Regions from separate parts of the Rhodococcus sp. NPDC003318 genome, predicted to be linked through region 1. Evidence: riboswitches for the same ligand, from Rfam matches in the RefSeq annotation. Region 1 holds a riboswitch; each other region holds the start of a gene.
The links. A riboswitch is a leader RNA that binds a small molecule or an ion and turns the genes downstream of it on or off. The one in region 1 is predicted to bind cobalamin.

Region 1 (7,035 bases):
TCTGGTCGGATTCGGCAACATCCCGCAACGACTGGCCCGGAAGATGGCCGTCTTCGGGATGGAGACCGTCGCGTTCGACCCGTACGTCAGCGCGGACGAGGCGTCCTCCCGAGGAGCCCGACCGGTCGGGCTGGACGAGTTGTTGACGATATCGGACGTGGTGTCGGTTCACGTCCCCCTCACGGCCTCGACGCGAGGCTCGATCGGTCGTGACCAGCTGGCCCTGATGAAACGCACCGCGATTCTGATCAACACTGCGCGCGGCGGCGTCGTCGACGACGACGCGCTCGCCGAGGCCCTGCGCGCCGGCCGAATCCGAGGTGCCGGACTCGACGTGTTCACGTCCGAACCCATCTCCGGTGACAGCGCGTTCACCGCACTGGACAACACCCTGCTGTCCCCGCACGCGGCCTGGTACTCGGAGGAATCGGAGCTGGAGATCCGCCGCAAGACCGCGCACAACGCGTTGACCACGCTCACCGAGGGTCGTCCCACCTACCTCGTCAACCGGGAGGTCACGGCCCGCGCCATGACCTGAGCGGTCACGTCGTCACCGGGTCCGGCGTCGCCGAGCCCGTGTCGGTCACCGGAGCCGACCGACGGCCGTGCACTCACCGGTCCGCGAACTCGGCGAGGAACGACTCGACCGCGGCGCGGTACTCGGCCGGGCGGTCGTCGTGCACCAGATGGCCGGCGCCCTCGATCCGTTCGTAGCGCGTCGGGCCCTGCCGGGGGGTACCCGCCATCTGCCGCATCTGCCCGGCCGGGGTGATGGTGAACTCGCCTTCGATCAGCAGTGCCGGTGCGTGCACGTCCCGCCACTGCGCCCAGAAGTCGCGGGTTCCCCACTCCTCGGAGATGTCGCGCCACACCGGCACCTCGCCGTGCAGGTGGTAGCCGTCCGCCCTGAGCTCGAACGAGTCCATGAAGTACTGCGCCGCAACGGGTCCGAAGAAGTCGACCATGGTCGGCTCGTCCCGGAACGGCGTCGGCCACGACCCGATCATCGCGGCCCAGTCCGACGCGGTGCGGCCACGGAAGTCGGGGGCCATGTCCTCGACCACCAGGGCCCGCACCCGGTCGGGGTGGGCGGCCGCGAAACACCAGGCGTGCAGTCCGCCCATCGAGTGCCCGATCACCGTCATCGGGCGCTCGATCGGGGCCAGAGCCTCGGTCAGGTCGGCGACGAACGCCTCGGTGGTCAGTTCGTCCGGCGCGGGCCTGCCGTGGCCGGCCGCGTCGAACGCGTAGACATGGCCGTGCTCGCGCAGCCACGGCACATGCCTGCGCCACGTACGCGCGCTGCCCATCAACCCGTGGAGCAACAGAATCGGTCCGCCCGCCCCACCCTCGTCATGCAGCACGGAACCGAGATTAACCGGACATCCGGGCTGCGGGTCGTCGATCGGGTCGGCCCGGTCCCGCAGACGCCGCGCCGCGAGTACTCTCGCGGCCATGGCAGTGGTGAAGATCAACGCAATCGAGGTGCCCGAGGGCGCCGGTCCGGAGCTCGAGAAGCGGTTCGCCCAGCGTGCGGGCACCGTCGAGAACTCGCCGGGGTTCCTCGGCTTCCAGTTGCTGCGTCCGACGGGCGGCGAGACCCGCTACTTCGTGGTGACGCAGTGGGAGTCCGAGGACGCCTTCGCGGCCTGGCGCAACGGCGACGCCCGGGCGGCGCACGCCGGTGAGGCGAAGAAGCCGGTCGCGACCGGCGCCTCCCTGCTCGAGTTCGAGGTCGTCCTCGACGTCCCCGCGAAGCAGGCCTGACCCGTCCCCCGCGCACCGGTCGTCGCACGACGGCCGGTGCCTTCGTCATCCCACGTGTTCGCGCAGGGCTGCCGCCGTGGCCGCGTCCACCGGATGGAACGTCTCGATCGCCAACTCGGCGACGGTGACGTCCAGCGGAGTGCCGAAGACCGTCGTAGTACTGAGGAACTCCAGTTCTCCTGCGACCGTGCGGATTCGGATCGGCACCACGAGCGCGCCCGGTTCCGGGTCGACGGCGGCGTCGCCGCACGGATAGCCCGCCAACTCCGCCGCGAGGCCACCGAGCACCGTGTCTCCGGTCACCGCGATCTGATGTTCGAGTCGATGCATCAAGTGCGCCCGCCACTGGCCGAGATTGACGATCCGCGGCGCCATGCCCTCCGGGTGCAGACTCAACCGCAGCACGTTCACCGGCGGCTCCAGCAGATGCCGCGCACACCCGTCGACGAGCACGGCGACCGCACCGTTGCCGTCGACGAGATTCCAGTGGCGGTCGACCACCACCGCCGGTGAGGGCAGGTACGCGTGCAGGATCTGCCCGATCGCCCGCGCCACCGACGCCATCGGAACGTCGCCGAGCCCGTGCTCCGGATAGGCCGGTGCGAACCCACCCGCGAGCAGAAGCGAATTGCGTTCCCGCAGAGGGATCTCCAGCTGTTCGGACAGCCGGATCAGCATCGCCCTGGTGGGCCGCGACCGCCCGGTCTCGAGGAAGCTGACGTGCCGGGCGGAGACGTCGGCGAGGCCGGCAAGCTGGAGCTGACTCATCCGGCGGCGTTCGCGCCACTGCCGCAACAGGACTCCGACGGGCCGATCCTCCACGAGCGTGGTCATGTCCCGAGCCTAGGCGTGTCCGCGGGAGCCGATCCATTACCTCCGAGGTAATCGACTCGGGCGCGCGGCGGCCGCCACAGTGGTGGACGTCGACCGGCCGCCCGGGCCGGCCCCCACCGATCGGAGAGACGACATGACCGAATTCGACGCCCTCGCAGCCAAGTACATCGCGGTGTGGAACGAGACCGACCCCGATGCCCGGCGGGTCGCGATCGAAGACCTGTGGACCCCCGACGGGCGGTACGTCGACCCGACGGTCGCGGCGCAGGGTCACGCGGACATCGACGCCACGATCGGAGCCGTGCAGGGCCGGTTCCCCGGTATGCGGTTCCGGCTCCGCGGCCCCGTGGACGGCCACCACGAACAGGCGCGCTTCGGTTGGCAACTCGGACCGGCCGGCGCCGAGGACCTCGTCGCGGGCTTCGACGTCATCGAGCGCGACGAGTCCGGACGGCTGGTGCACGTCCTGGGGTTCCTCGACAAGGTGCCGTCCTGACCGTGCCGATTGACAGCGCAGGCACCTCGGTGCGACAGTGCGCTGGTAATCGCGATGTCGACGGGAATCCGGTGCAATTCCGGAGCGGTCGCGCCACTGTGTTCGAGTGTCCACTCGACAGCCAGACCCCGTCGTCGTCGCACAGGGCTTTTGCGGGACGCGTTATCCCAGGAGGAACCAATGGCTGTCGTTCACACCCCCGACAGGTCGACCGCATCGGTCGGTGTCGCGTTGATCATCGCGGGCGTCGTCCTGCTCGCGATGCTGACCCTGTACCTGGTCGGTTTCGACCAGGGCGCGGTCTCGCGGACCGGCATGTACATGCACGAGCTCATGCATGACGGTCGGCACCTGCTGGGGCTTCCGTGCCACTGACCGACGCATTCTCGAAACTCCTCGTTCGTGGGCTGCTGGCCGGACTCGTCGCCGGCCTGCTCGCCGGTGCCGTCGCCTTCGTGATCGGCGAACCACACATCGACGCCGCCATCGCGATCGAGGAAGCCGCCTCCGCTCCGGCGGAGCATTCACACGAGACCACCACCGCACACACTCACGGCGACGACACCCTGGTCAGCCGGGACGGACAGCGGGTCGGACTGTTCCTCGCGACCACCCTCGCGGGGCTGGCGCTCGGAGCGATCTTCGCGGCCGTCGCACACTTCGCGCGGAGGCTGACAGCGCTGTCCGGTCCGGTGCTGGCGATGACGCTGGCCGGTCTCGGATGGCTCGCGATCGAGGCTGTGCCGTTCTTCAAGTACCCGGCGAATCCACCCGCGGTCGGGGACCCGGACACCATCGCCGAGCGCACCTGGTTGTGGCTGGCGTCGGTGGTCCTGGGACTGGTCGCGGTCGCGGCCGCGGTCCACATCGCGCGGCTCGCCGCGGCGTCCGGCTACCTGTCCGTCCGGGTCGGGGCACCGGTGCCGGCGTTCCTGGTGATCGTGGCGGTCGGCTACATCCTGCTGCCCGGCGTCAACGAGGTCGGGGACGACTTCCCCGCCACCCTGCTGTGGGAGTTCCGGATCTCGTCGCTCGCGATCCAGGCGACGCTGTGGCTCGCTCTCGGGGTCGGGTTCGCGTTTCTCACCGAGCGGGCCACGCGCTCCCGGCCCGTACTCGCCGCCGCGCACTGACCGACTTCCCCGTCCCGTCCCGCCCCACCCCGTCCCGCCCCACCCGGCTGAAGGTGGCCTTCGTTCGGACTGTCCGCACGAAGGTGGCCTTCAGCCGGTGGTGGGTGGGCCGGTGGTGGGTGGGTGAAGGCGGGTGGCGGCTGTGCCTGTCAGACCGCGCAGGATCCGTCGACGCACGCTCCGTCCGCGTCGGCGGAGCCGGCGAGGGTGACGATCGGGCTCGCGTCGGCGTAGGCCTTCTCCAGCAGCTGGGTGAAGACCTCGACGGGCTGCGCACCGGAGACGCCGATCGCGCGGTTGGCGACGAAGAACGGCACCCCGGAGATCCCGAGGGCACGGGCCTGCGCCAGGTCGTCGCGGACCCGCTCGGCCTCGGCGCCGGAGTCGAGAGCGGTCCGGACAGCGTCCGCGTCCAGCCCGACCTCGACGGCGATCGCGACCAGTTCCTCACGGTCGTCGATGACCCTGCCCTGCGCGAAGTGGGCACGGAACAGCGCGGCCATCACGTCCTCGCCGCGGTCACCCGCGACGTGGATCAGCCGATGCGCGTCGAACGTGTTGGCCGCTACGACGGTGTCGAAGTCCATCGTGAGCCCGTCCACGGCGGCGGTGTTCGCGACGTGCGCGAACATCTGCTTCACCTGGTCGGCAGGCATCCCCTTCATCTCCACCAGTGCGTCGACCTCGGCGCGACGCAGCCCGACCGGAGTGTCCGGGGACAGCTGGTACGACCGCCACACGACCTGCACCCGGTCGCGGTGCGGGAATCGGGCGAGGGCGGTTTCGAAGCGGTGCTTGCCGATGTAACACCACGGGCAGGCGATGTCGGACCACACCTCGAGCACGACGGCGGACTGGTCGGGAGATTCGATGCTCACAACTGGTTGAAACGTCCACCACCGCCGGATTTGTTCCGCGCGCCGCCACCCGGGTGCCGGATCCACGCCCGCGGCTGTGCCGGGTCGATCACGTCGTCGAACTCGAACGTCGTGCCCGCGTGCCGGGCCTTTCCGTGCTCGTACCACGGCAGGCGGCGCGCAGGGTGTCATCGCACCGGAGTCGTTGATCCGCTCGGTGAACCGGCGCCCGCCGGCCGTGGTTCGGCGACACCGGTTCGGGAAACTCACCGAGCGCGGCGTCCCCGTTCGACACTTCCGGAAAACAGTTCTCGACCCCGGACGCATGACGCCTCCGGGGTCGATTTGTACAGTGCCCGAATTGTTCTACGCGCGCGACTTACTTCGCGTTAGGACAATCCTTCACCCACTTCACATTTCCGTCGAAGTTGCAGCTGCCGGCATGGGTTCCGATGGCGAACGCCGGCGCGGCAGCCAGACCGAGAGGCAGGGCAATCATAGCGCCGACCAGGGCAATTTTGGCGGCGAGGTGGCGTGCGGGGGTGACGGCAGGAGTGGCCACAGAAATAGATCCTCACGTGGTGCGGCGTCGCGATTCCTCGGCGACGGAAATACCGAAGCCCTTCGCGAGGTGCCATTCTTCAGGGGGAATTCCGCGCCTCAGGGCGTCTTCACGCGTCGGCGCGGCGATATCCATGATAAATGAGCAACCGACAATTGGCGAGGACCAATCTTTTCTACGCCGATCAAATCAAGGCCGCGTCCAGCGTGATCTCGACCCCGGTCAGGGCCTTGCTGACCGGACACGACTCCTTCGCGGCCTGCGCGGCCTTCGCGAACCCGTCGGCGTCGAGGCCGTCGACCTCACCGCGGACGGTCAGGGTGATCCCGGTGAGCTTGAACCCGGGGTTGTCGGGTCCGAGGCCGACGACCGCGGTGACCTCGAGGCTCTGCGGAACCCCACCGGCCTCGCCGATCAGCGCGGACAGCTGCATCGCGTAGCAGGCCGAATGCGCCGCCGCGATCAGCTCCTCGGGACTGGTCGCGCCGTTCGCCTCGTCGGCGGCGCGCTTGGGGAACGACACGTCGAACGTCGCGAGACCCGAACTGGTCAGTTCGGTCTGGCCGGATCCCTCCTGGAGAGTTCCGTTCCATGCGGTTCGAGCGGTACGAGTGGGCATGAGCGATCCTTCCGATGACACCGGCCCGTGGGCCTGCTGACGGGAAACCTCCCCCAGTCTTCCCCGGCACCGCCCCCGCGTCACCCCGACACGACGGTCGGGTTCAGCCTTGCGGCAGGGCGCCCTCCGCTGTCCGGTCCTCCCTCTCGTAGCGGGCGAGCAATTCCCGCTCCGCGTCTCGTCTGGGGAACGCGAAGAACACCAGCGTCGCGCCGATCAGCACGATCCCGATTGCCGCGGAGTACGCGCGTCCGTCGCCGTCCAGGAACGCGGACCGGGCTGCCGCGATGATCTGCTGCCCGTACTGCGGGTAGCGCTCGGCGATGGTGACGGCACCGGCGAACGACTTCTCCAGCTCCGACTGCGTCTGCTCACTGACCTGTGACGCCTGCGGTGTCGCCTCGATGGTCTTCGTCAGCGACGCGGCGTACCCGGCGGTGAGCAGCGCCCCGAGGATCGACTGCACGATCGCGCCGCCGAGATCTCGCTGCAGATCGGCTGTTCCGGACGCCATGCCGGCCCGGGACACCGGGACGGATCCGGTGAGCGAATGCGACGCCGGTGTGCCGGCCAGTCCCACTCCCGCTCCGAGGAACATGAATCCGAGCGCGATCACCCAGTAATCGGCGTTCTCGTCCCACAGCGTCAGCGCCACCCCCAGGCCCACCAGGATGGCGAGGTACCCGCACAGCAGTGTGAAGCGCGCCCCGCGGGCCTCGACCAGCTTCGCCGACTGCGGCGCGACGAGGACCATGACGATCGCCGCG
Region 2 (7,035 bases), on a different contig from region 1:
TGCACCCCGCTCAGCGGTCGCATCGCCGCCACCGTCGGCGCCCGCACGTCGATGCTGATCGGCAGCGCACTGTTCCTCGCAGGCAACGCGCTGTTGCTCGTCGTCCACGACTCCGTCGCCGGGATGATGGTCATGGTGGTCACCGTGTCCGTCGCGACGGCGTTCGCCTACACTGCGCTGCCGAATCTGCTCGTCGAGGCGGTCCCGGAGCGCGCCACCAGCGAGGCCGCGGGCACCAACGCCGTGATCCGCACCGGCGGCAGCGGCATCGGTGTCTCGATCGCGACGATGCTGCTGTCGAGCACGGCCCTGGCCGGGGGCCTGAACACCCTCGGCGGGCTGAACGCGATCGTCGTGATGCTCAGCGTGACCTCGCTGGCGGCGATCGGGTTCACCCTGCTGATCCCGCGCCGGCGCTAACGGTCCTCGAGGTCGCCCTCCGTCTCGAGGTACACCTGCCGCAGGCCGTCGAGGACGTCCGGGGACGGCTCCCCCCACATGTCCCGCTCGGCGGCCTCGAGCAGTCGCTCCGCGATCCCGTGCAGCGCCCACGGATTCGACTTCGTCATGAACTCGCGGTTCTGCTCGTCGAGCACGTACGTCTGCGCGAGCTTCTCGTACATCCAGTCCGCGACGACGTTGGTGGTGGCGTCGTAGCCGAACAGGTAGTCCACCGTCGCGGCCATTTCGAACGCGCCCTTGTAGCCGTGCCTGCGCATCGCCTCGAGCCACCGCGGGTTCACCACCCGGGCCCGGAACACCCGCGACGTCTCCTCCGACAGGGTGCGGGTGCGCACGGCGTCGGGGCGGGTGCTGTCCCCGATGTAGGCCTCGGGGTCCTTGCCGGTCAGCGCGCGCACGGTCGCGACCATGCCGCCGTGGTACTGGAAGTAGTCGTCGGAGTCGGCGATGTCGTGCTCGCGGGTGTCGGTGTTCTTGGCGGCCACCGCGATTCGCTTGTAGGCACTGCGCATGTCGTCGGCGGCCGGCGCCCCGTCGAGTCCGCGGCCGTACGCGTAGCCGCCCCACGTGGTGTACACCTGCGCGAGGTCGGCGTCACCGCGCCACGACTTCGAGTCGATCAGCTGGAGCAGGCCGGCGCCGTACGTGCCGGGCTTGGACCCGAAGATGCGGGTGGTGGCCCGACGTTCGTCGCCGTGGTCGGCGAGGTCGGCCTGCGCGTGGGCGCGGACGAAGTTGCGGTCGGCCGGCTCGTCGAGCGCCGCGACCATCCGGACGGCGTCGTCGAGCAGGGCGAGGACGTGCGGGAACGCGTCGCGGAAGAACCCGGAGATGCGGACCGTGACGTCGACGCGGGGGCGGCCGAGTTCGGCGAGGTCGATCACCTCGAGCGTCGTGACGCGCCGCGACGCCTCGTCCCACACCGGTCGGACACCGAGCAGCGCAAGCACTTCGGCGATGTCGTCGCCCGAGGTGCGCATCGCTGACGTGCCCCACACGCTCAGCCCCACCGACGTCGGGTACTCGCCGTGGTCGGCGAGGTAGCGGGCGAGCAGCGACTCCGCCATCGCCTGCCCGGTCTCCCACGCCAGCCGCGACGGGACGGCCTTCGGGTCGACGGAGTAGAAGTTGCGGCCGGTGGGCAGCACGTTGACCAGGCCGCGCAGCGGCGACCCGCTCGGTCCGGGTTCGACGAACCGGCCGTCCAGGGCGCGCAGCACCTGCTCGATCTCGCGTCCCGTGCCGCGCAGCCGCGGGACCACCTCGGCGGCGGCGAACTCGAGCACCCGGATCACGTCCGATCCGTGGGCGGCCCCGATCTCCGCGGCGGCGGCGGGATCCCAGTCGGCCTTCTGCAGCGCGGCCACCAGGCCGTGTGCGGTCTGCTCGATCTCGTCGACGCGGCCGCGGTTCTCGTCGCCCGCCTCGCTGAGCCCCAAGGCTTCCCGAAGGCCGGGCACGGTGCGCTCGCCGCCCCACATCTGCTTGGCGCGCAGCACCGCGAGCACCAGCTCGACCTCGGCGTCCCCGTCCGGGGCCTGCCCGAGGACGTGCAGTCCGTCGCGGATCTGGACGTCCTTGATCTCGCACAGCCAGCCGTCGACGTGCAGCAGCATGTCGTCGAACACGTCCTCCTCCGGGCGTTCGGCGAGCCCGAGGTCGTGGTCCATCTTGGCCGCGCGCATCAGCGTCCAGATCTGCTGGCGGATCGCGGGCAGCTTCGACGGATCGAGCGCGGAGATGTTCGAGTGCTCGTCGAGCAGCTGCTCGAGCCGGGAGATGTCGCCGTACGACTCGGCCCGCGCCATCGGCGGAATCAGGTGGTCGACGAGGGTGGCGTGGGCGCGGCGCTTGGCCTGGGTGCCCTCGCCGGGGTCGTTGACGAGGAACGGGTAGACCAGGGGCAGCTCCCCGAGCGCGGCGTCGGTGCCGCACGAGGCGGACATGCCGAGGGTCTTGCCGGGCAGCCACTCGAGGTTGCCGTGCTTGCCGAGGTGCACGATCGCGTCGGCACCGAACCCGCCCTGCTCGGTCGCGGCGGCGATCCACCGGTAGGCGGCGAGGTAGTGGTGGCTCGGCGGCAGGTCGGGGTCGTGGTAGATCGCGACCGGGTTCTCCCCGAAGCCGCGGGGCGGTTGGACCATCAGCACGACGTTCCCGACCCGCAGGGCGGCGATGACGATCTCGCCCGCCGGGTCGGCGCTGCGGTCGACGTACAGCTCGCCCGGGGCGGCGCCCCAGTGCTCCTCGACGGCCTCCCGGAAGTCGGCGGGCAGCGTGGCGAACCACTCCCGATAACGTGCCGCGGAGATGCGAATCGGGTTGCCCTCCAACTGTTCCGCGGTCAGCCAGTCCGGGTCCTGACCGCCGGCCGCGATCAGCGCGTGGATCAGCGCGTCACCGTCCCCGGACGCCAGCCCGGGCAGCGCGTCCTCGCCGTCCGCCGGGCCGAGGTCGTAACCGGCGTCCCGCATCGCGGTCAGCAGCGCGATCGCGCTCGCCGGGGTGTCGAGTCCGACGGCGTTGCCGATCCGCGCGTGCTTCGTCGGGTACGCCGACAGCATCAGCGCGATCCGCTTGTCGGGGTTGGCGACGTGACGCAGTCGCGCGTGCCGCACCGCGATCCCGGCGACCCGGGCCGCCCGTTCGGTGTCGGGCACGTAGCTGGTCAGTCCGTCTGCGTCGATCTCCTTGAACGAGAACGGCACCGTGATGATGCGGCCGTCGAACTCCGGCACCGCGACCTGGGTGGCGACGTCCATCGGCGAGAGCCCGTCGTCGTTGGCCTCCCACGCCTCCCGGCTGCTGGTCAGGCACAGGCCCTGCAGGATCGGCACGTCCAGGGCGGCGAGGGCGGTGACGTCCCACGACTCGTCGTCCTCGCCGGCGGACGCGCTCGCCGGCTTCGTGCCGCCGGCCGCGAGGACCGTGACGACCATCGCGTCCACGGTGCCGAGCACGTCGAGCAGTTCGGGTTCCGCGGTGCGCAGAGACGCGCAGAAAATCGGCAGCGGCCGGGCGCCCCGATCCTCGACGGCCCGGCACAGCGCCTCGACGTACGCGGTGTTCCCGGCCAGGTGCTGCGCGCGGTAGTAGAGCACCGCCACCACCGGTGAGTCCTTCCGGTCCGTCTGCGGGCCGGAAGGACTCACGGGGGCGAATCCCCAGGTGGGGGTGTGCACCGGCGGTTCGAACCCGACACCGGTGAGCAGCACCGTGTCGGACAGGAAGCCGTACAGGTTCGTCAGGTTGTCCGCGCCGCCCTCGGCCAGATAGTTGTGGGCCTGCGCCGCGACGTTGCCCGGCACCGTGGACAACTCCATCAGCTCGGCGTCGGGTGCGAGTTCACCACCGAGGACGACGGTGGGTGTGCCCGCTGCCAGCACCGCGTCCAGGCCGTCCTCCCACGCACGACGTCCGCCGAGGATCCGGACGATCACCAGGTCGACGCCGTCGAGGAGGGCCGGCAGGTCGTCGACGAGCAGGCGCGCGGGGTTCGCCCACCGGTAGTCGGCGCCGCTGGCGCGGGCGCTGAGCAGGTCGGTGTCGGACGTCGACAGCAGCAGGATCACGATGCCTCCTCGGGGTTTCGCGCCCCACTCGGTCTGGGACGGCAGCGTCGGAGGGTCTGACTCCCCGGAGTCCGGGTCACAGTGGCGCGACCGCACCGGAATCGCACCGGTTTCCTCTCGAGCTGCCGCAATCGCCGCTGATCGTACCGGTGCCGTCACCGTAGGCTGGAGGGCGATGTCCGATATCGAATCCCCGGCCCCCCGGTCCCGCCCCGACGCGTGCCCCGGCGCGTTGCAGGTGCACGAGGCCGCCGACGGCGCACTGTCCCGGGTCCGACTGCCCGGCGGTGCACTCACCCACGCTCAGCTCCAGGTCCTCGCCGATGCCGCCCGCGACCTGGGCAACGGCGAACTCGAACTGACGTCCCGCGGCAACATCCAGCTTCGGGCCGTGACCGATCCCGCCGCCTTCGCCGACCGGCTCGCCGCGGCGGGACTGCTGCCCTCGCCGACCCACGAACGGGTCCGCAACATCCTCGCCTCCCCGCTGTCGGGTCGGATCGGCGGAATCGCGGACGTCCGCGGGTGGGCCTCGGCTCTCGACGCCGGTCTCATGGCCGATCCCGACCTCGCCGACCTGCCGGGCCGCGTCCTGTTCACCCTCGACGACGGCCGCGGCGACGTGACGGGGCTGCAGGGCGACCTCGGGCTGCACGCCGTCACGGCGACCGAGGTGGCCCTGACACTCGCCGGTGCCGATCACGGCGTCCGGCTGACCGCCGAGGGTGCGGTCGCGACCCTGCTCGACGCGGCCCGGGCGCTGCGCGAGATCCGCGGCACGCAGTGGCGGCTGCAGGAGATCGAGGACGGCCCGCGCCGGGTGCTCGCCCGGTTGGGTGTGACCGCCACGGCGGACCCCGTCGACCTGGCGGCGCCGGAGTCGGCGGGCCCGATCGGGTGGCTCGACCAGCCCGACGGCACGGTCACCCTCGCGGCAGGCCTGAGGTTCGGGGTGCTGCCCGCCCGGCTGGCGGACTTCCTGGTGGCCGTCGAGCATCCGATCACGGTCACTCCCTGGCGGTCGGTGCTGCTGCACGACCTTGACGAGGGCGTCGCCGAACAGGTGGTGCGCATCCTCGCGCCGATGGGGCTGATCTTCGACGCGAACTCCCCGTGGCTGCAGGTCACTGCCTGCACCGGACGTCCCGGCTGCGCGAAGTCCCTCGCCGACGTCCGCGGGGACGCCGTCGCCGCGGTCGAGTCCGGTGCGCTGCCCGCCGACGGCCGCCAGCACTGGGCCGGCTGCGAGCGGCGGTGCGGGCGCCCCCGCGGTGAGGTGACCGATGTGGTCGCCACCGGCGACGGCTACCGGGTGGACCCGCCGACACCCTGACCCCATATCGTTGGGTGCATGACCGACTACATCCGCGACGGCGCCGAGATCTACCGCCAGTCGTTCGCCACGATCCGGGCCGAAGCCGACCTGTCGAGGTTCCCCGCGGACGTTGCCCAGGCGGTCGTCCGGATGATCCACGCGTGCGGCCAGGTCGATCTGACCGACGACGTCGCGTTCAGCCCCGGGGTCGTCTCCGCGGCACGCGCCGCGCTCCGCGACGGGGCGCCGATCTTCTGCGACGCGACGATGGTCGCGTCCGGGGTGACGCGAAAGCGCTTGCCCGCGCACAACGATGTGGTGTGCCTGCTGGGTGACCCGCGCACGCCCGTGATCGCCGAGAAGCTCGGCAACACCCGATCCGCTGCCGCGCTGGAACTGTGGGGTCCGAAGCTCGAGGGTGCCGTCGTCGCGATCGGCAACGCCCCGACCGCGCTGTTCCACCTGCTCGACATGCTCGATCAGGGTGCGCCCCGGCCCGCGGCGATCATCGGCTGCCCGGTCGGGTTCATCGGCGCCGCAGAGTCCAAGGAGGACCTGATCGTTCGCGCCGGCGACATCGACTACCTCGCGGTACGGGGGCGCCGCGGTGGCAGCGCCATCACCGCGGCCGCGCTGAACGCGATCGCGACGGAGGTCGAGTGATGGCGGGCACACTCTGGGGCATCGGACTCGGGCCCGGCGACCCGGAACTGGTCACGGTCAAGGCCGCCCGGATCATCGGCGAGGCGGACGTCGTCGCGTTCCACAGCGCCCGGCACGGCCGCAGCATCTCCCGGGCCGTCGCCGCGCCCTACCTGCGCGAGGGCCAGATCGAGGAACACCTCGTGTACCCGGTGACCACCGAGACGGTCGACCACCCCGGCGGTTACCAGGGCGCGATCGACGACTTCTACGCCGAGGCGTCCGAGACCCTCGCCGCGCACCTCGCCGCAGGTCGGACGGTCGCATTGCTCGCCGCGGGCGATCCGCTGTTCTACAGCTCCTACATGCACATGCACAAGCGGCTGTGCGACCGCTTCGACGCCGAGGTGATTCCCGGGGTGACCTCGATCAGCGCCGCCTCCGCCGCGCTCGGGGTGCCGCTCGTCGAACGCGACGAAGTGCTCACGATCCTGCCCGGCACCCTGCCCGCCGAGGAGCTGACCCGACGACTGCGCGCCACCGACTCCGCCGCGATCCTCAAGCTCGGCCGCACGTTCCCGGCGGTGCGGCAGGCCCTCGCGGACTCCGGTCGACTCGCCGAGGCCTCGTACGTGGAGCGGGCCAGCACCGACAAGCAGCGGGTGCTCGCCGCCGCCGACGTCGACGACGCCGATGTGCCGTACTTCTCCATCGCGATCGTCCCGAGCCCGTCCAACAATCCGGCCGCACAACGAGATTCGGAGCCGGGGTCGGTGACCGTCGTCGGTCTCGGACCCGGCGACGACGCCTGGACCACCTCCGAGGTCCGCGACGAACTGGCCCGCGCCACCGACGTCGTCGGCTACACCACCTACGTCGACCGGGTGCCGGTGCGGCCCGGGCAGAACCGGCATGCCAGCGACAACAAGGTCGAATCCGAGCGCGCCGCAATGGCATTGGATCTCGCCAGGCGCGGTGCCCGCGTCGTCGTGGTGTCCTCCGGCGACCCCGGCGTGTTCGCGATGGCGGCCGCGGTGATCGAGA
Region 3 (7,035 bases), on a different contig from region 1:
CGAGGTGATCGACGCAGGCGCGTCCGGTGTCGTGGTGAGCAACCACGGTGGCCGTCAGGTCGACGGGGCGATCGCCGCGCTCGACGCCCTCCCCGAGGTCGCCGCCGCGATCGGGGACCGGGCGGCCGTGCTGCTCGACTCCGGGATCCGCAGCGGCGCGGACGTGATGAAGGCGCTGGCGCTCGGCGCGGACGCCGTCCTGTACGGCCGTCCGTGGGTGTACGGCCTCGGACTCGCGGGTGCAGACGGAGTGCGGCACGCGCTGCGGATGCTGCTCGCGGACTTCGACGTCAACATGGGCCTCGCCGGTTTCGCGACCGTCGCCGAGTTGGATCCGTCGATCCTTCGCGCCACCTGAGCGGTCCCCCGCTCACTAGAATGGCGGGGTGGCAACAGAGATTGCAGATGAGACGGCGGCGTCTCCGCACTGGCTCGACGCGGCGGAGATGCGTGCCTGGCGGGGGTTCATCGAGGGCAGTCAGCGCCTGATGGAGGTGCTCAACCGGGAGCTGCAGAGCCGACACCAGATCTCCCTGGCGGACTACCGGATCCTCGTGATCCTGTCGGAGTCGCCCGACGGGTCGGTCCGGATGAGCGAGCTCGCGGACGGGATCCTCTCGTCCCGCAGCCGCCTCACCCACCAGGTGCGGCGGATGGAGACGGACGACCTCGTCACCCGCAGCACCTGTGTCGAGGACGGCCGCGGCGTGCTCGCCCTGATCACACCGCACGGCCGCAGCAAACTCGCCGAAGCCGCTCCCACCCACCTCAACGGGGTGCGGAACTACCTGATCGACCTGCTCGACGCGAAGGAACTCGACGCCGTCGGCACCGTGTTCGAGAAGGTCGACGCCGCCCTGGACGCCCGCCCGGAGGTGTGACGCGCCGGGCGGGTTCGTCCCCGGTTGCGCCCGGCGGCTAGGATTCGCCACGGAAGCGTGGCAGAGCGGCCGAATGCACTCGCCTTGAAAGCGAGCGTCGTGAGAGCGACCGGGGGTTCAAATCCCTCCGCTTCCGCAGCTGGCCCCTCACCTGTTGATGCAGGTGAGGGGCCTTTCTCGTGCCACGAACCGGTCCGCGCGGCACGTCGGCGGGGCCCGGCTGAGTCCGTGCCTGCTAGATTCCGCGATGCCAGGCAATCCCGACAATCGGGATCAGGTGGAATCCGGTGGGAATCCGGAACTGACGCGCAACGGTGTGGGGTGACGCCCCGAGTCCGGTCGCCTGCTGGGTCGGTGAACTGTCGCCGGCATTTCTCGTGTGGACGCTCGCGTGCGGCGTCCGCAGGAAGTTGACGTGTCATGAAGCAACATGTCCGAATGGCGGCCGCCGGGATCGCGGCCGCGACACTGGTCGGGATGGCGGGATGCGGCGCCGAGGAGGCGGCCGACCACGATGCCCCGACGGCCCTCACGAACTGCGACACCACGGTGTCGCTCGACGCTCCCGTCGAGCGGGCGATCGCCGTCAATCAGCCGGCGGCCGAGCTGCTGCTGAGCCTCGGCGTCGAGGATCGCCTCGCCGGTCTCGCGTTCGTCGACGATCCGGTCCTTCCCGAACTCGAACAGCGGGCGTCCGAGGTGTTCCGGTTCGACGACGAGTTCCCCTCGTTCGAGGCCGTCCTCGATCGCGACCCGGATCTCGTCTACACCACGTTCGACTACACCTTCTCCGCCGAGGGAATCGCCGACCGGCAGCGGTTCACAGATCTCGGCGTCGCGACGTACCAGTCCCCGAGCGAATGCGGCGGCCAGGACGCCGTGCAGGATTCGGAACTGACGCTCGACGACCTGTACGCCGAAATCGGCGACGTCTCCACGCTGTTCGGCGTTTCCGAGCGCGGTGACGCACTCGTGGCGGACCTGCGATCCCGTGCGGAGGCGGCGGCCGACGGCATCGATCCGTCCGGGGTCACGCTCGCCTGGTGGTACGCGGGCACCGCGACGCCGTACATCGCGGGCTGCTGCGGGGCGCCCGGGATCATGACTCGCGAGGTCGGGGCGGTGAACGCCTTCGCCGACAGTCGGCAGCTGTGGCCCGAAATCGGCTGGGAGAGTGTTCTGGACCGTGATCCGGCGGTGCTGGTGCTCGCGGATCTCGGACGTGGCGGGGATGGCGACAGCGCCGAGGCGAAGATCCGGTTCCTCGAATCCGATCCGGTGGCGAGTCGACTCACCGCGGTGCAGAACAAGCGGTACATCGTCATCAGCGGTACCACGATGGATCCGTCGATCCGCAACGTCGCGGGCATCGAGGAACTCGCCGCGGGGCTGCGCGACCTCGGGGTTGCGCAGTGAAGTCGGCGGAGCTCGTCGAGCGCTGGGATCGTCAGCAGGCCGCCTACATCGCTGACCGGGAAGTGCTTTTCGGCGTGATGCTCGACGCGCTGGAGCTCGCCGTCGGAACCGATTTCACCGCGGTCGATCTCGCCTGCGGACCAGGATCGCTCAGCGGCCGGATCCTCGACCGGTTCCCGGATGCGCGGGTGGTGGCTCTCGACCACGATCCGATGCTCCTCGAACTGGCCCGCGAACACCTGGCGGGGCACGGCGACCGGGTCCGGTTCGCCGGGCGGGACGCGACCCCGCCGACCACGGTGCAGTTCCAGCTCGCCGCGCTCCGGCAGGCCGGGTTCGCGGAGTCGGGCACGTTGTGGCAGCTGTTCGACGACTACGTCGTCTACGGAGCCGCCTAGGTTGCCGCCGGTGTGCTCACCGCCGCGGAGTCGGCATCCGACTTCGGCCGCGGCACGGTGAATGTGGCGACGACGCAGGTGATCGCGATGGCGAAGCAGCCGGCCGTGTACCAGAGGCTGCCGATCGGGTCGCCGTTGTCGGTGACGCCGTCGACGGCGCCGAACCAGTCGGGCAGCGCCGTCGCCCACAGGACGGCCATGACGGCCAGATACACGACGGCGTACCAGCGGACGAAGTCGTTGCCGTACGCCGGGATGTCGGTGTCGTCGCGGCGCAGCCGCGACCACTGCCGGGCGAGGACCACGACCGCGACCACGGTCAGGACGACCAGTTCGGCGGCGTAGAGGAATCCGCGGACGGTGTCGCTGCCCGCCCCGAACACCGTCGCGGGGAGGGGCAGGATGAAGGTGCCCAGCGACGCCAGCAGTCCGATCACCACTGTGCGCCAGACCAATTGGAGGCCCGTGAAGTGCTCGCCGCGGTCGACGTGACGGCCGACGAACAGTTGGACGCAGAAGGCGAGGGACATCGGCCACAGCGCGGCGAACACGACCACACTCGGCAGCGGAACCGAATCGAACATCGGCTGGTTGACGGGGTTGTCGAGGGACCACTCCCACCACCGCAGTTGCGGGCCTGTGTGGTCGAAGATCTCGTAGAAGGCGTGGTGGACGAATCCGACGCAGACGGCGCCGACGAGGACGCCGTACCGCCGGAACACGCCGAGCATCCTGACGATCTCGAAGGCGATCGTGGTCATCAGCGGGTAGATCGCGACGATGTACAGCGGGAGCCGGCCCCACAGGAAGTCGACGGTGAACACGTTGTGCGCGAACATCGTGTCGACGTGATCCTCGATGCCGAAGGCGGCCGGGAAGTACAGCGGCGGTTCGATGACGAACAGGTAGGCGGTCGCGCCGAACCAGAGCACCAGATTGGTCGGGTCACCGTGGCGCCGCAGCCGCGCGATCGCGAGGACTAGGGCGAGCAGCGAGCCGAGCACGACGGTGAACTCGAGCACCGGCAGCGTCCAGTTCTCGAGTGTGGTGGGGCTGCGGAACTCGACGAGTCCGCCGGCCTCCGCGCACGAGAAGCCGAGGCGGGTCGCGAGGTCGGCGAAGGTGGGGGAGCACAGGTCCGCCATCAGTTGGCCTCCGATACCGCCGGGGCGGGCCGCGGCGCTCGGGTGTCGGCGGTGTACCAGCGGGTGCAGTCGTAGCCGGCGTCGTACCGCTCGAACCACCGGCCGGCCAGCGCGGGCAGTTTCTCGTGTGTCGGATCGTGTTTCGGCATCTGGCTGCGGATGATGCCGGACAGGGCGGTGAGCTGTTCACCGCGGGGGAGCCCGTCGAACGCGCGCGGCATCGTGCCCTTGGTGAGGTAGGGCGCGACGAAGGTGAGCACCTTCTGCTTGGTGCGGTGCATCGCGAACATCGACAGCGCGTCGACCTTGCGGTCCCCGATCGGCACGTGCTGGTTGAACCCGGCGCACGCGATCCGGATCACCTTCATCACGTGCGCGAAGATCGACGGCGCCATCCGCATCCGGTAGAGCTCGCTTCCGACAACGGAATTGAAGATGATCAGTGCGGAACTGCGGTGTTCGACCTCCTCGACGAAGTGCCAGAGGAACAGGGAGGCGACCCGGTCGTCGCCGGGCCGGAACAGGGTGGCGTCATGGTCGAGCATCAGCTTGAACACCGGCGTGAAGGTCGCCTCGAGATCGGCGGTGTACGCGAGCCGGTACTCGACGGAGGTCGCCTCGGTGAGGAGGTCGAACTCGCCGATCACCGCGTCGAGGGTGTTCTGGAGCCCGGGATACCGCTTGATCAGCGCCTTGACGTGCTGACGGTGCGCGGTGGAGTGGTGGCCCTCCTGTCGCATGAACGCCACCGCCTCCTCCACGACCGCGGGGTCGGAGATCCGCGGCTTGGTCTGGAGGATCAGCTTCACGATCATCTTCTCGAAGCCGATGGCCAGGAACGACACGGCGTTGGACATGCTCGACCAGGCGGGGTTCTCCGGGTTCCAGAGGAAGGGCACGTCCTCGTCCTCGAACCCGAAATCCATCTTTCGGGGATGCAGGTGCGTCACGGTGCGCTCCCTCGTGTCTCGGCAAAACGGGCTGGTCGGGTGGACTCTCGGCACGCGAGGTCCCCCCGTGGAGGCGATCATACGAAGAACGGCGCATGTGTATGTTCACTTTCGGTCATCTCGTCCTCGGCACGGCCGAGGTGGTAGCGTCGGCCCCTTCATGCGGAGGGTCGACGGACGAGAATTCCGTGCGACGCGGTTGAGCCGAGGAAGCGGGCAGTGGCACGTAGACGCGGGTGGGGCGGAAGCCCGCCGAACGACGACGACGAGGCGTCGCGCCGGATCGTCTCCACCGCAGTGGATCTCATCGGGCAGACGGGTTCGGCGATCGGCATCGCCGACGTCGCCGAGTCGCTGGGCGTCATCCGGCAGACGGTGTACCGGTACTTCCCCAGCGCGGACGCATTGATGCGGGCCGCGGCCATCGCGTCGGTCGCCGGGTTCCTCGACCGGCTGGCCGGGCACGTGCAGGGTCTCGTCGATCCGGTCGAGGCGATGACCGAGGGCATCGTCTACACGCTCGCCGAGGTGCGCCGCACGCCTCACCTGGGGATTCTGCTGTCCGGTTCGTACACGAACGTCCACCCCGAGGGTCTCACCTCGCACGAGGCGCGGGTGTTCGGCATGACGATGATCCGGCGATTCGACGTCGACTGGGAGCGGTTCGGCTACGACGACGCCGCGCTCACCGAACTCGTCGAGTTCGTGCTGCGGACGATGCAGTCGTTCTTCGTCTCTCCCGGTGACCCGCCGCGCAACGACGACGAGATGCGGCGGTACCTGCGGCGCTGGGTGGGGTCCGCGATCGTCGCCCAGCCCACGCGCCTGGGGGTCGAGTAGCCTTGCCGTCCCGCATGGTTCCTCTGTCCGCCGTCGTGGTGGTGGTGGTGGTGGGCATCGCGCTTCTCGGAATCCGGTGGTTGCGCGCGAGGTCCGCGACGAGCGCCGAGGCGTGGGCAGTCGACCCGATCGGACCGGACGACCTCGCCGGGTAGAGCGTGTCTCCCAAATGAGGGGCGTCACCATCATGACGACTGGGCGTCGTGTCGCGTACCGAGTACCTGTCCGATGCCCGGCGGGCGTTGGTCGAACCGATGTGTCCTCGTCCGACGGACTCAGTGGTGCGATTGGTGAACGACTCGCGCCTGCATTCTCGGCTGGATCACCTGGCCCCGGGCGAGTACGAGAGCGTCCACGACGCTCAACCATCGCCGCGCCCACCGGCCCTGGTCTGAACGCCGAGGCCGGTCCCGAACTCGTGACGGTTCAGGACACTCCGAAATCGATTCGCGCCGCGCAACCGGCCACTGGTACTTTCGGGGAGCCGTGCGAACGAATGAGGAGGTGATACCCGTGAACGCAGTATCGACATGGGTGCTCCTCTTCGGGGTCACGGTCAGGCGATAGGTCGTCTGGGAGCGCCGTCAACGAGCACTCCCGAAAGGTACGACCATGCAATTCACTTCCGAAAAGCGTCTCGACGACGTCCTCGAACGCGAATTCACCCTCGGTGAAATCCCCGGCATCCTGTGGACGCCCGGATCCTCATCCGCTCGAACGCCGCTGATCCTGCTGGGCCACCCCGGGGGCCTGCACCGGATGTACCCCCGGCTTGCGGATCGGGCCCGGCGCACCGTGGCGGCGGGCTTCGCCGCGGCGACCATCGAGCTCCCGTGGAGCGGTGAGCGGCCCGGTTCGACGGCGGCCGACCAGGCCCGCGCCGACCTGCACCGGGTGCTGCATACCGGTGAGCCGGTGACCGACGACATCGTCGACCGGCTCGTCCTGCCTCTCGTCGATCAGTCCGTCCCGGAATGGCGGGCCGTCCTCGACGTGCTTCTCGCGCTGCCCGAAATCGACGGCCCGGTCGGGTATTCGGGAGGGCTGATCTCGGTTGGCGTCCGGTTCGCGGTCGTCGAGCCGCGCATCGCGGCCGCGGTTCTGTTCGCCGGAAGCTACGTGCCGCGCACCATATTCGAGCAGGCCCGTGAGGTCACAATTCCGCTGCATGTCCTGCTGCAGTGGGACGACGAAGGCAACGACCGGCAACAGGCCCTGGACCTGTTCGACGCCTTCGCCTCCAAGGAGAAGACGCTGCACGCCAATATGGGCGGGCACACCGGCGTCCCGCCGTTCGCGGGAGAGGAGGGAAACCGGTTCTTCGCCCGGCATCTGAAGTAGGACCTGCTTGTAGCGCGATCGGATCGAACCGCGATCATCGGGCGCGGTCTCCCGTCCATGGCCA
Region 4 (7,035 bases), on a different contig from region 1:
GTCGATCAGTTCCTGCGGAATCTCTTGCAGGAAACGCGATTCCGGGTTGGTGATCGGCTGACCCCACGCCGAGCGCAGCACCGCGCGGGTCACGTACAAGCGATGCCGGGCCCGGGTGATGCCGACGTACGCGAGGCGACGTTCCTCGGACAGCTCCGCCGGATCGCCGAGCGCCCGCATGTGCGGGAACTGGCCGTCCTCCCACCCGGTGACGAACACGACGGGGAACTCGAGACCCTTCGCGGTGTGCAGCGTCATCAGCGTCACCACGCCGTCGCCGTTGTCGGGCAACTGATCCGAATCCGCGACCAGCGACACCCGTTCCAGGAACGCGGCCAGCGACCCGGGGTCGGGCTCACCGTCGCCGAGTGCCGGGTCGTCTTCGCCGGCCGCGGCGAGGGCACCTTCGAGCGACTCGTCGATCTCGGTGTCCAGACCGGCCGCGTTGCGGGCGTCGGAACTGAACTCGCGTGCGACGCTGACGAGTTCGTTGAGGTTGTCGAGCCGGGCGCCGTCCTGGGGGTCGCTGCTCGCCTCGAGTTCGGCGCGGTAGCGGGTCTTGTCGAGGACGGACTCGACCACCTCGCCGATGTCGATCAGTCCGGTGTCGTCGGGCTGCATCCCGTCACGGATCTCGTCCATCATGTCGAGGAAGCCGGCGATCGCCTTCTGCGAACGGGTGTTGAGCAGCGGCACCGTGCCGTCGGCGGCGTCGCGCAGGGCGGCCGCGAATCCGATGCCCCGCTGCTCGGAGTGCACCGCGACGCACGCCTCGGCACGGTCGCCGATGCCGCGACGCGGGGTGTTGAGGATGCGCCGCAGGCTCACCGTGTCGTCGGGGTTCTCCAGCACCCGCAGGTACGCGACGACGTCGCGGACCTCCTTGCGCTCGTAGAACCGGACGCCTCCGACCACCTTGTACGGCAACCCGAGCCGGATGAAGATCTCCTCCAGCGCGCGGGACGAGTTGTTGGTGCGGTAGAACACCGCGACGTCGCCGTAGCGCGCGTCGCCGGCGTCGACGAGCCGGTCGATCTCCGACGCGACGAACGACGCCTCGTCGTGCTCGTTGTCGGCGACGTACCCGGTGATGAGGTCGCCCTCGCCGGATTCGGTCCACAGCTTCTTGTCGCGTCGGCCGGTGTTGCGGGCGATCACCGCGTTGGCCGCCGACAGGATGTTCTGGGTGGAGCGGTAGTTCTGTTCGAGCAGGATCGTCCGGGCCTGCGGGTAGTCCCGCTCGAACTCCTCGATGTTGCGGATCGTCGCGCCACGGAAGGCGTAGATGGACTGGTCCGCGTCACCGACGACGCACAGCTCCGACGGCGGGACGGGGCCGGCACCCTCCTCGCCGACGAGGGTGCGCACGAGGACGTATTGGGCGTGGTTGGTGTCCTGGTACTCGTCGACGAGGACGTGCCGGAACCGGCGCCGGTAGTACTCGGCGACCTGCGGGTGGTTCTGGAGCAGCGCGACCGTCTCGCCGATCAGGTCGTCGAAGTCGAGCGCGTTGGCCGCCCGCAGCCGGGCCTGGTAGTGGCCGTACACCCGCGCGACGAGGCGGACGACCTCGTTGGTCTCGAGTTCCGCGTTGGCCGCGGCCTCCTCGGGACCGATCAGCTCGTTCTTCAGGTTCGAGATGTGGGTGGCCAGCAGCCGCGCCGAGTACTTCTTCTGGTCGATCTCGAGATCCTTGGAGATCATCGTCAGCAGCCGGCGCGAGTCGTCGGCGTCGTAGATCGTGAAGTTCGAATTCAGCCCCGGCAGCAGCGCGGCCTGCATGCGCAGGATCCGCACACAGCTCGAGTGGAAGGTTGCGACCCACATGCTGTTGGCGCGGGGTCCGACGAGTTGGGCGACGCGCTCGCGCATCTCGGCGGCCGCCTTGTTCGTGAACGTGATCGCCAGGACCTGCCCGGGAGTGACGTCCCGCTCCGCGAGCAGGTACGCGATGCGGCGGGTCAGCACCGCAGTCTTGCCCGACCCTGCGCCCGCGACGATCAGCAACGGCGATCCCTGGTGCACGACCGCCTCGCGCTGCTGCGGATTCAGTCCGGCCAGGAGGGCGTCGGTCGAGGTGCGGGTACCGGCGTGAGCTGCCGCGGAGAATGTGTTCATCGCCTGTCCACGCTACCGCTGTGCACCGACATCGGGCTGCCCGCCCACGACCCGTGTGCACCCACGACCCGCCGCGCCCGGTCGGGCATGGCAAAATGGGGTCATGCTCAGTGCCGACGCTCGCCACCCCTGGCGATTTTTCTACGGGTACCGGACTCCGGTGCCCGTGGCCTGAACAACCCACGAGCCCCGCGGTCCGCAGCGATCCGGGGCTCTTTTCGTGAGAGGGCCTGGATCGGGTAACGACCCGCGGGACCGAGAACGATCCAGTTTCTGACACGAGGAGAAGACATGGGCGCCCCCATCTCGCCGAACAACAACGCCGAGAACGACACCGACCTGCCGACCAGCGAGGCCGAGATCGACGAGCTCCGCAAGGAGATCGACCGCCTCGACGCGGAGATCCTCGCCGCGATCAAGCGCCGCAGCGAGGTGTCCCAGGTGATCGGCCGCACCCGCATGGCGTCGGGCGGTCCGCGCCTCGTGCACAGCCGTGAGATGAAGGTGCTCGAGCGGTTCAGTGAGCTCGGCCAGGAGGGTCACACCCTGGCGATGCTGCTGCTGCGCCTGGGGCGCGGTCCGCTGGGCCGGTAACTCCGCTCGGGCCTGCGACTCCTCTTCGGCGCCGGTGACGACGAGGCCCCGGCAACCTCGGAGGAACGCAGCGCGATACCCGGACATACCGGGCGATGCTCGCGAGGTATACGGTGACGGTGGCCGCCCGTGCGGCCCCGATCGGCGAGGGAACCCGGTGCGAATCCGGGACTGACGCGCAGCGGTGACGGCCCTGTTCACGTGGGCCGAAGTCCGGATGCTCGCGGATCGGGTCAGGTGAGACTCTCGGCCCCGCGACTGGGCCCTGAACGAGGAGTTCCCGCTTCGTGCGTATTCGTTTCCTCCGCTGTGCCGCCGTGCTCGCCGCAGCTGCCACGCTGCTGCTGACCGGCTGCTCGGGTTCCGCAGCCACCGACGACGAGCCGTCGACGGCCGCGACCGGGTATCCCGTCACGCTCTCGAACTGCGGCCGCACCGTCACCGTCGATGCGCCGCCGCACCGTGTCGTCTCCCTCAACCAGGCGTCGACGGAGATCCTGCTCTCCCTCGGACTCGCGGACCGCATGGTCGGCACCGCGACGTGGACGGATCCGGTCCGTGAGAACCTGGCTGCCGCGAATGCGACGGTGCCGCGGCTCGCCGACAACAAGCCGTCGCTCGAGGTGGTGCTCGACGCCGAGCCGGATTTCGTCACCGCGTCGTTCGGGTCGTCGATCGGCGACGGCGGCAGTGCGGGCCGCGACCAGTTCGAGTCGCTCGGTGTGCCGACCTACCTGTCCCCCACCGACAACGGGTGCGGCGGCGACGTGTCCTCGGCGTCGAACGCGGACGGCGCCCGCACCGAGCCGTTGACCCTCGACAGCGTCTACCGGGAGATCCGCGAACTGGCCGCGATCTTCGACGTCCGCGAGCGCGGTGAGGGGTTCGTCGCCGAGTTGCAGCAGCGGTACGCGACGGCAGCGGACACCGTGGACGCTGCCGGTGTCTCGCTCGCGTTCTGGTTCGCCGACACGAAGACCCCGTACATGGCGGGCTGCTGCGGGTCGTCCGGGATCATCGCGCGCGCGGTCGGCGCCACCAACGTCTTCGCCGACACCACCGACGAGTGGCCGCAGGTCTCCTGGGAGACGGTCGCGGACCGCGATCCGACCGCGCTGGTCCTCGCCGACCTGAGCCGGCGCAGCATCGACGGCGACGCTCTCGACAGCAAGATCGCCTTCCTCGAGTCGAACCCGGTGACGTCACAGCTGCCCGCGGTCCAGCAGAAGCGGTACATCGTCGTGAGCGGGGCGGACATGAACCCCACCATCCGCACCGTCGACGGCGTCGAGAAGGTGGCGGGGGCGCTGCAGCAGTGGAACCTCGTCACCCCGCAGCCGTGACGCCGACGGTCGCCGCGGAACGGGCGACGGCCCCGACCCCGACCCCGACCCCGCGACGCGAGTCGAAGGCCCTGCTTCCGGCGGTGCTGCTCGGTGGACTTGCCGTCCTGGTGGCCTCGATCGCCGTGACCGTCACGATCGGGCCGGCGAACCTGTCGGTCCGCGACGTGTACGCGGTGATCCTCGAGCACTGGGGCATCGGGTCGTCGGGGCTGACCCGGCTGCAGGACGGCATCGTCTGGGAGTTGCGGCTGCCCAGGACCCTGCTCGCGGCGGTGTGCGGCGCCGGGCTGGCGCTGTGCGGGGCGATCATGCAGTCGCTGCTGCGCAATCCGTTGGCCGATCCGTTCGTCCTCGGCATCTCGTCCGGCGCGTCGACCGGGGCGGTGCTGGTGGCGGTGCTCGGCATCGGCGGCGGCGCGATCTCGCTCTCGACGGGCGCGTTCGTGGGTGCGGTCGTGGCCTTCGGCGCGGTCCTCGCCCTGGCGGCGGGGGCCGGCGGCGGCACCGCGAAGGTGCTCCTCGCCGGTGTCGCGGGCACCCAACTGTTCTCGGCGTTGACCTCGTTCGTCGTGATGTCCTCCGCGGACGCCGAGCAGACCCGCGGCGTGCTGTTCTGGCTGCTCGGGTCGCTCAGCGGCGCGGACTGGACCGACGTGGCGCTGTGCGGCGCCGTCACCGTCGTCGGGGTCACGGTGTGCCTGGCGGTGGCGTCGTCGCTGGACGCGATGACGTTCGGCAACTCGTCGGCGGCCTCCCTCGGTGTCCCGGTCGGCACGATCCGCACGCTGCTGCTCACCGTCACGGCGCTGATCACCGCGGCACTGGTCAGTGCCGCGGGTGCGATCGGGTTCGTCGGGCTGGTGCTGCCGCACGCGGCCCGGTTCCTCGTCGGTCCGCGGCACAGCCGGCTGCTGCCCGCGACCGCCCTGATCGGCGCGATCTTCATGGTGTGGGTGGATGCGGTCGCCCGCACCGTGTTCGCGCCGCAGGAGATCCCGGTCGGTGTCGTGACCGCCCTGATCGGTGTGCCGGCCTTCGCGCTCGTCCTCTTCCGGATGGGGAGGACCTCGTGACGCGGTGGGGGCACTGATGCCCCTGCACGCGAAGAACATCACGTGGAGCCGCGGCGGCAACCTGGTCGTCGACGGCGTCACGATCGAACCGCATCGGGGCGAGACGATCGGGCTGCTCGGGCCGAACGGTTCCGGGAAGTCGTCGCTGCTCGGTGTGCTCGCGGGCGTGCACCGCCCCGACGAGGGGCAGGTGCTGCTGGACGGGAGCGACATCCGTGCCCTGCGACGCCGGCAGGTCGCGCGTCGCGTCGCGACCGTCGAACAGCACGCCGACACCGAGATCGACATCACCGTCGCGAATGTCGTTCGCCTCGGCCGGATCCCGCACCGCGGCCCGTTCGGCGGGGACGATACCGCTGACCGCGCCGCGATCGAGCGGGCGCTGGCGCGCACCGGGATGACCGAGCACGCCCACCGCCGCTGGCACACCCTCTCGGGCGGCGAACGTCAGCGGGTGCAGATCGCCCGCGCGCTGGCCCAGGAACCGGACGAGATCCTGCTCGACGAGCCGACCAACCACCTCGACATCGCGCACCAGCTCGACATTCTCGCCCTGGTCGCCGAACTGCCGATGACCAGCTACATCGCCCTGCACGACCTGAACCTGGCCGCGATGTTCTGCGACCGGGTCGTCGTCCTGACGCGCGGCCGCATCGTCGCCGCGGGAACACCGGCCGAGGTGATCACCGAGGAACTGGTCGCGGACGTCTACCGGGTCCGCGCCACGGTCACCGTCGACGACGGCGTCCCGTCGGTCAGCTACCACCGTGCGCTCCGCGCGGTGAGGCCGTGACGCGCCGAGGCTCGGGTGTGGAACCTGGCTCGATTCTCCGGATCCCAATTGCTGATCGCACCCCGGCGCAGCGCGGCCGCTGCCGTTAATGTCGAGACCATGAGCCTCGACATCACCGCGACCTCGGCCTGGCAGAAGCTCCGCGCGCACCACGACCAGATCGCGGACCGGCACCTGCGCGAGCTCTTCGCCGAGGACCCCGAGCGCGGACGCGAGCTCACCGTCACCGCGGGCGACCTGTACATCGACTACAGCAAGCACCGGGTGGACCGGGAGACCCTGGCACTGCTGGTGGATGTCGCGCGCACCGCCGGGGTCGAGGAGCGCCGGGACGCGATGCTGCGCGGCGAGCACGTGAACACCTCGGAGGACCGGGCGGTCCTGCACACCGCGCTGCGGCTGCCCGCCGACGCCGAGCTGCACGTCGACGGACACGACGTCGTCGCGGACGTGCACGAGGTGCTGAACCGGATGGGCGACTTCACCGACCGGCTCCGGTCGGGTGAGTGGCGCGGCGCGACGGGCGAGAGGATCACGACGGTCGTCAACCTGGGCATCGGGGGCTCGGACCTCGGACCCGTGATGGCGTTCCGGGCGCTGCGACACTACGTCGACAGCGGCGTGACGGCCCGGTTCGTCTCCAACATCGACCCCGCCGACCTGGTCGGCAAGCTCGCCGGTCTGGATCCGGCGACCACCCTGTTCATCGTCGCGTCGAAGACGTTCTCCACCCTCGAGACGCTCACGAACGCGACCGCGGCCCGGCGTTGGCTCGTCGCCGCCCTCGGGGAGGACGCCGTCCCGCAGCACTTCGTTGCGGTCTCCACCCACGCCGAGCGGGTCGCCGAGTTCGGCATCGACACGGCGAACATGTTCGGCTTCTGGGACTGGGTCGGCGGCCGCTACTCGGTCGACTCGGCGATCGGGCTGTCGCTGATGTGTGTGATCGGCCGGGAGGCGTTCGGCGAGTTCCTCTCCGGCTTCCACACCATCGACCGGCATTTCGCGGAGCAGCCGCTCGAGTCCAATGCACCGGTGCTGCTCGGCATGATCGGGTTGTGGTACTCGAGCTTCTTCGAGTCGGATTCTCGTGCGGTGCTGCCGTATTCGA

Region 2: another riboswitch for cobalamin. It lies ahead of cobN (cobaltochelatase subunit CobN); the one in region 1 lies ahead of ACFYVR_RS05595 (CbtB domain-containing protein).
Region 3: another riboswitch for cobalamin. It lies ahead of ACFYVR_RS13660 (ABC transporter substrate-binding protein); the one in region 1 lies ahead of ACFYVR_RS05595 (CbtB domain-containing protein).
Region 4: another riboswitch for cobalamin. It lies ahead of ACFYVR_RS12390 (ABC transporter substrate-binding protein); the one in region 1 lies ahead of ACFYVR_RS05595 (CbtB domain-containing protein).

The regions. Positions count from the first base shown of each region.
Region 1 covers NZ_JBIAOU010000002.1:75,032-82,066, reverse strand. The annotation lists gene ACFYVR_RS05620 (C-terminal binding protein) at 1-538, shown strand, start outside; gene ACFYVR_RS05615 (alpha/beta fold hydrolase) at 612-1,364, opposite strand; gene mhuD (mycobilin-forming heme oxygenase MhuD) at 1,456-1,767, shown strand; gene ACFYVR_RS05605 (helix-turn-helix domain-containing protein) at 1,813-2,601, opposite strand; gene ACFYVR_RS05600 (nuclear transport factor 2 family protein) at 2,735-3,097, shown strand; cobalamin riboswitch at 3,124-3,248, shown strand; gene ACFYVR_RS05595 (CbtB domain-containing protein) at 3,278-3,472, shown strand; gene ACFYVR_RS05590 (CbtA family protein) at 3,463-4,230, shown strand; gene ACFYVR_RS05585 (DsbA family protein) at 4,380-5,108, opposite strand; gene ACFYVR_RS05580 (OsmC family protein) at 5,834-6,268, opposite strand; gene ACFYVR_RS05575 (MFS transporter) at 6,372-7,035, opposite strand, start outside.
Region 2 covers NZ_JBIAOU010000001.1:161,093-168,127, forward strand. The annotation lists gene ACFYVR_RS00705 (MFS transporter) at 1-420, shown strand, start outside; gene cobN (cobaltochelatase subunit CobN) at 417-4,034, opposite strand; cobalamin riboswitch at 4,066-4,206, opposite strand; gene cobG (precorrin-3B synthase) at 4,210-5,367, shown strand; gene ACFYVR_RS00720 (precorrin-8X methylmutase) at 5,386-6,012, shown strand; gene cobJ (precorrin-3B C(17)-methyltransferase) at 6,012-7,035, shown strand, end outside.
Region 3 covers NZ_JBIAOU010000007.1:33,019-40,053, reverse strand. The annotation lists gene ACFYVR_RS13675 (alpha-hydroxy-acid oxidizing protein) at 1-358, shown strand, start outside; gene ACFYVR_RS13670 (MarR family winged helix-turn-helix transcriptional regulator) at 387-881, shown strand; tRNA gene ACFYVR_RS13665 (tRNA-Ser) at 933-1,017, shown strand; cobalamin riboswitch at 1,117-1,243, shown strand; gene ACFYVR_RS13660 (ABC transporter substrate-binding protein) at 1,302-2,297, shown strand; gene ACFYVR_RS13655 (class I SAM-dependent methyltransferase) at 2,294-2,695, shown strand; gene ACFYVR_RS13650 (hypothetical protein) at 2,692-3,840, opposite strand; gene ACFYVR_RS13645 (metal-dependent hydrolase) at 3,840-4,790, opposite strand; gene ACFYVR_RS13640 (TetR/AcrR family transcriptional regulator) at 5,010-5,630, shown strand; gene ACFYVR_RS13635 (hypothetical protein) at 5,645-5,785, shown strand; gene ACFYVR_RS13630 (dienelactone hydrolase family protein) at 6,243-6,971, shown strand.
Region 4 covers NZ_JBIAOU010000006.1:44,290-51,324, reverse strand. The annotation lists gene pcrA (DNA helicase PcrA) at 1-2,118, opposite strand, end outside; gene ACFYVR_RS12395 (chorismate mutase) at 2,410-2,712, shown strand; cobalamin riboswitch at 2,819-2,956, shown strand; gene ACFYVR_RS12390 (ABC transporter substrate-binding protein) at 3,000-4,055, shown strand; gene ACFYVR_RS12385 (FecCD family ABC transporter permease) at 4,127-5,131, shown strand; gene ACFYVR_RS12380 (ABC transporter ATP-binding protein) at 5,148-5,924, shown strand; gene pgi (glucose-6-phosphate isomerase) at 6,024-7,035, shown strand, end outside.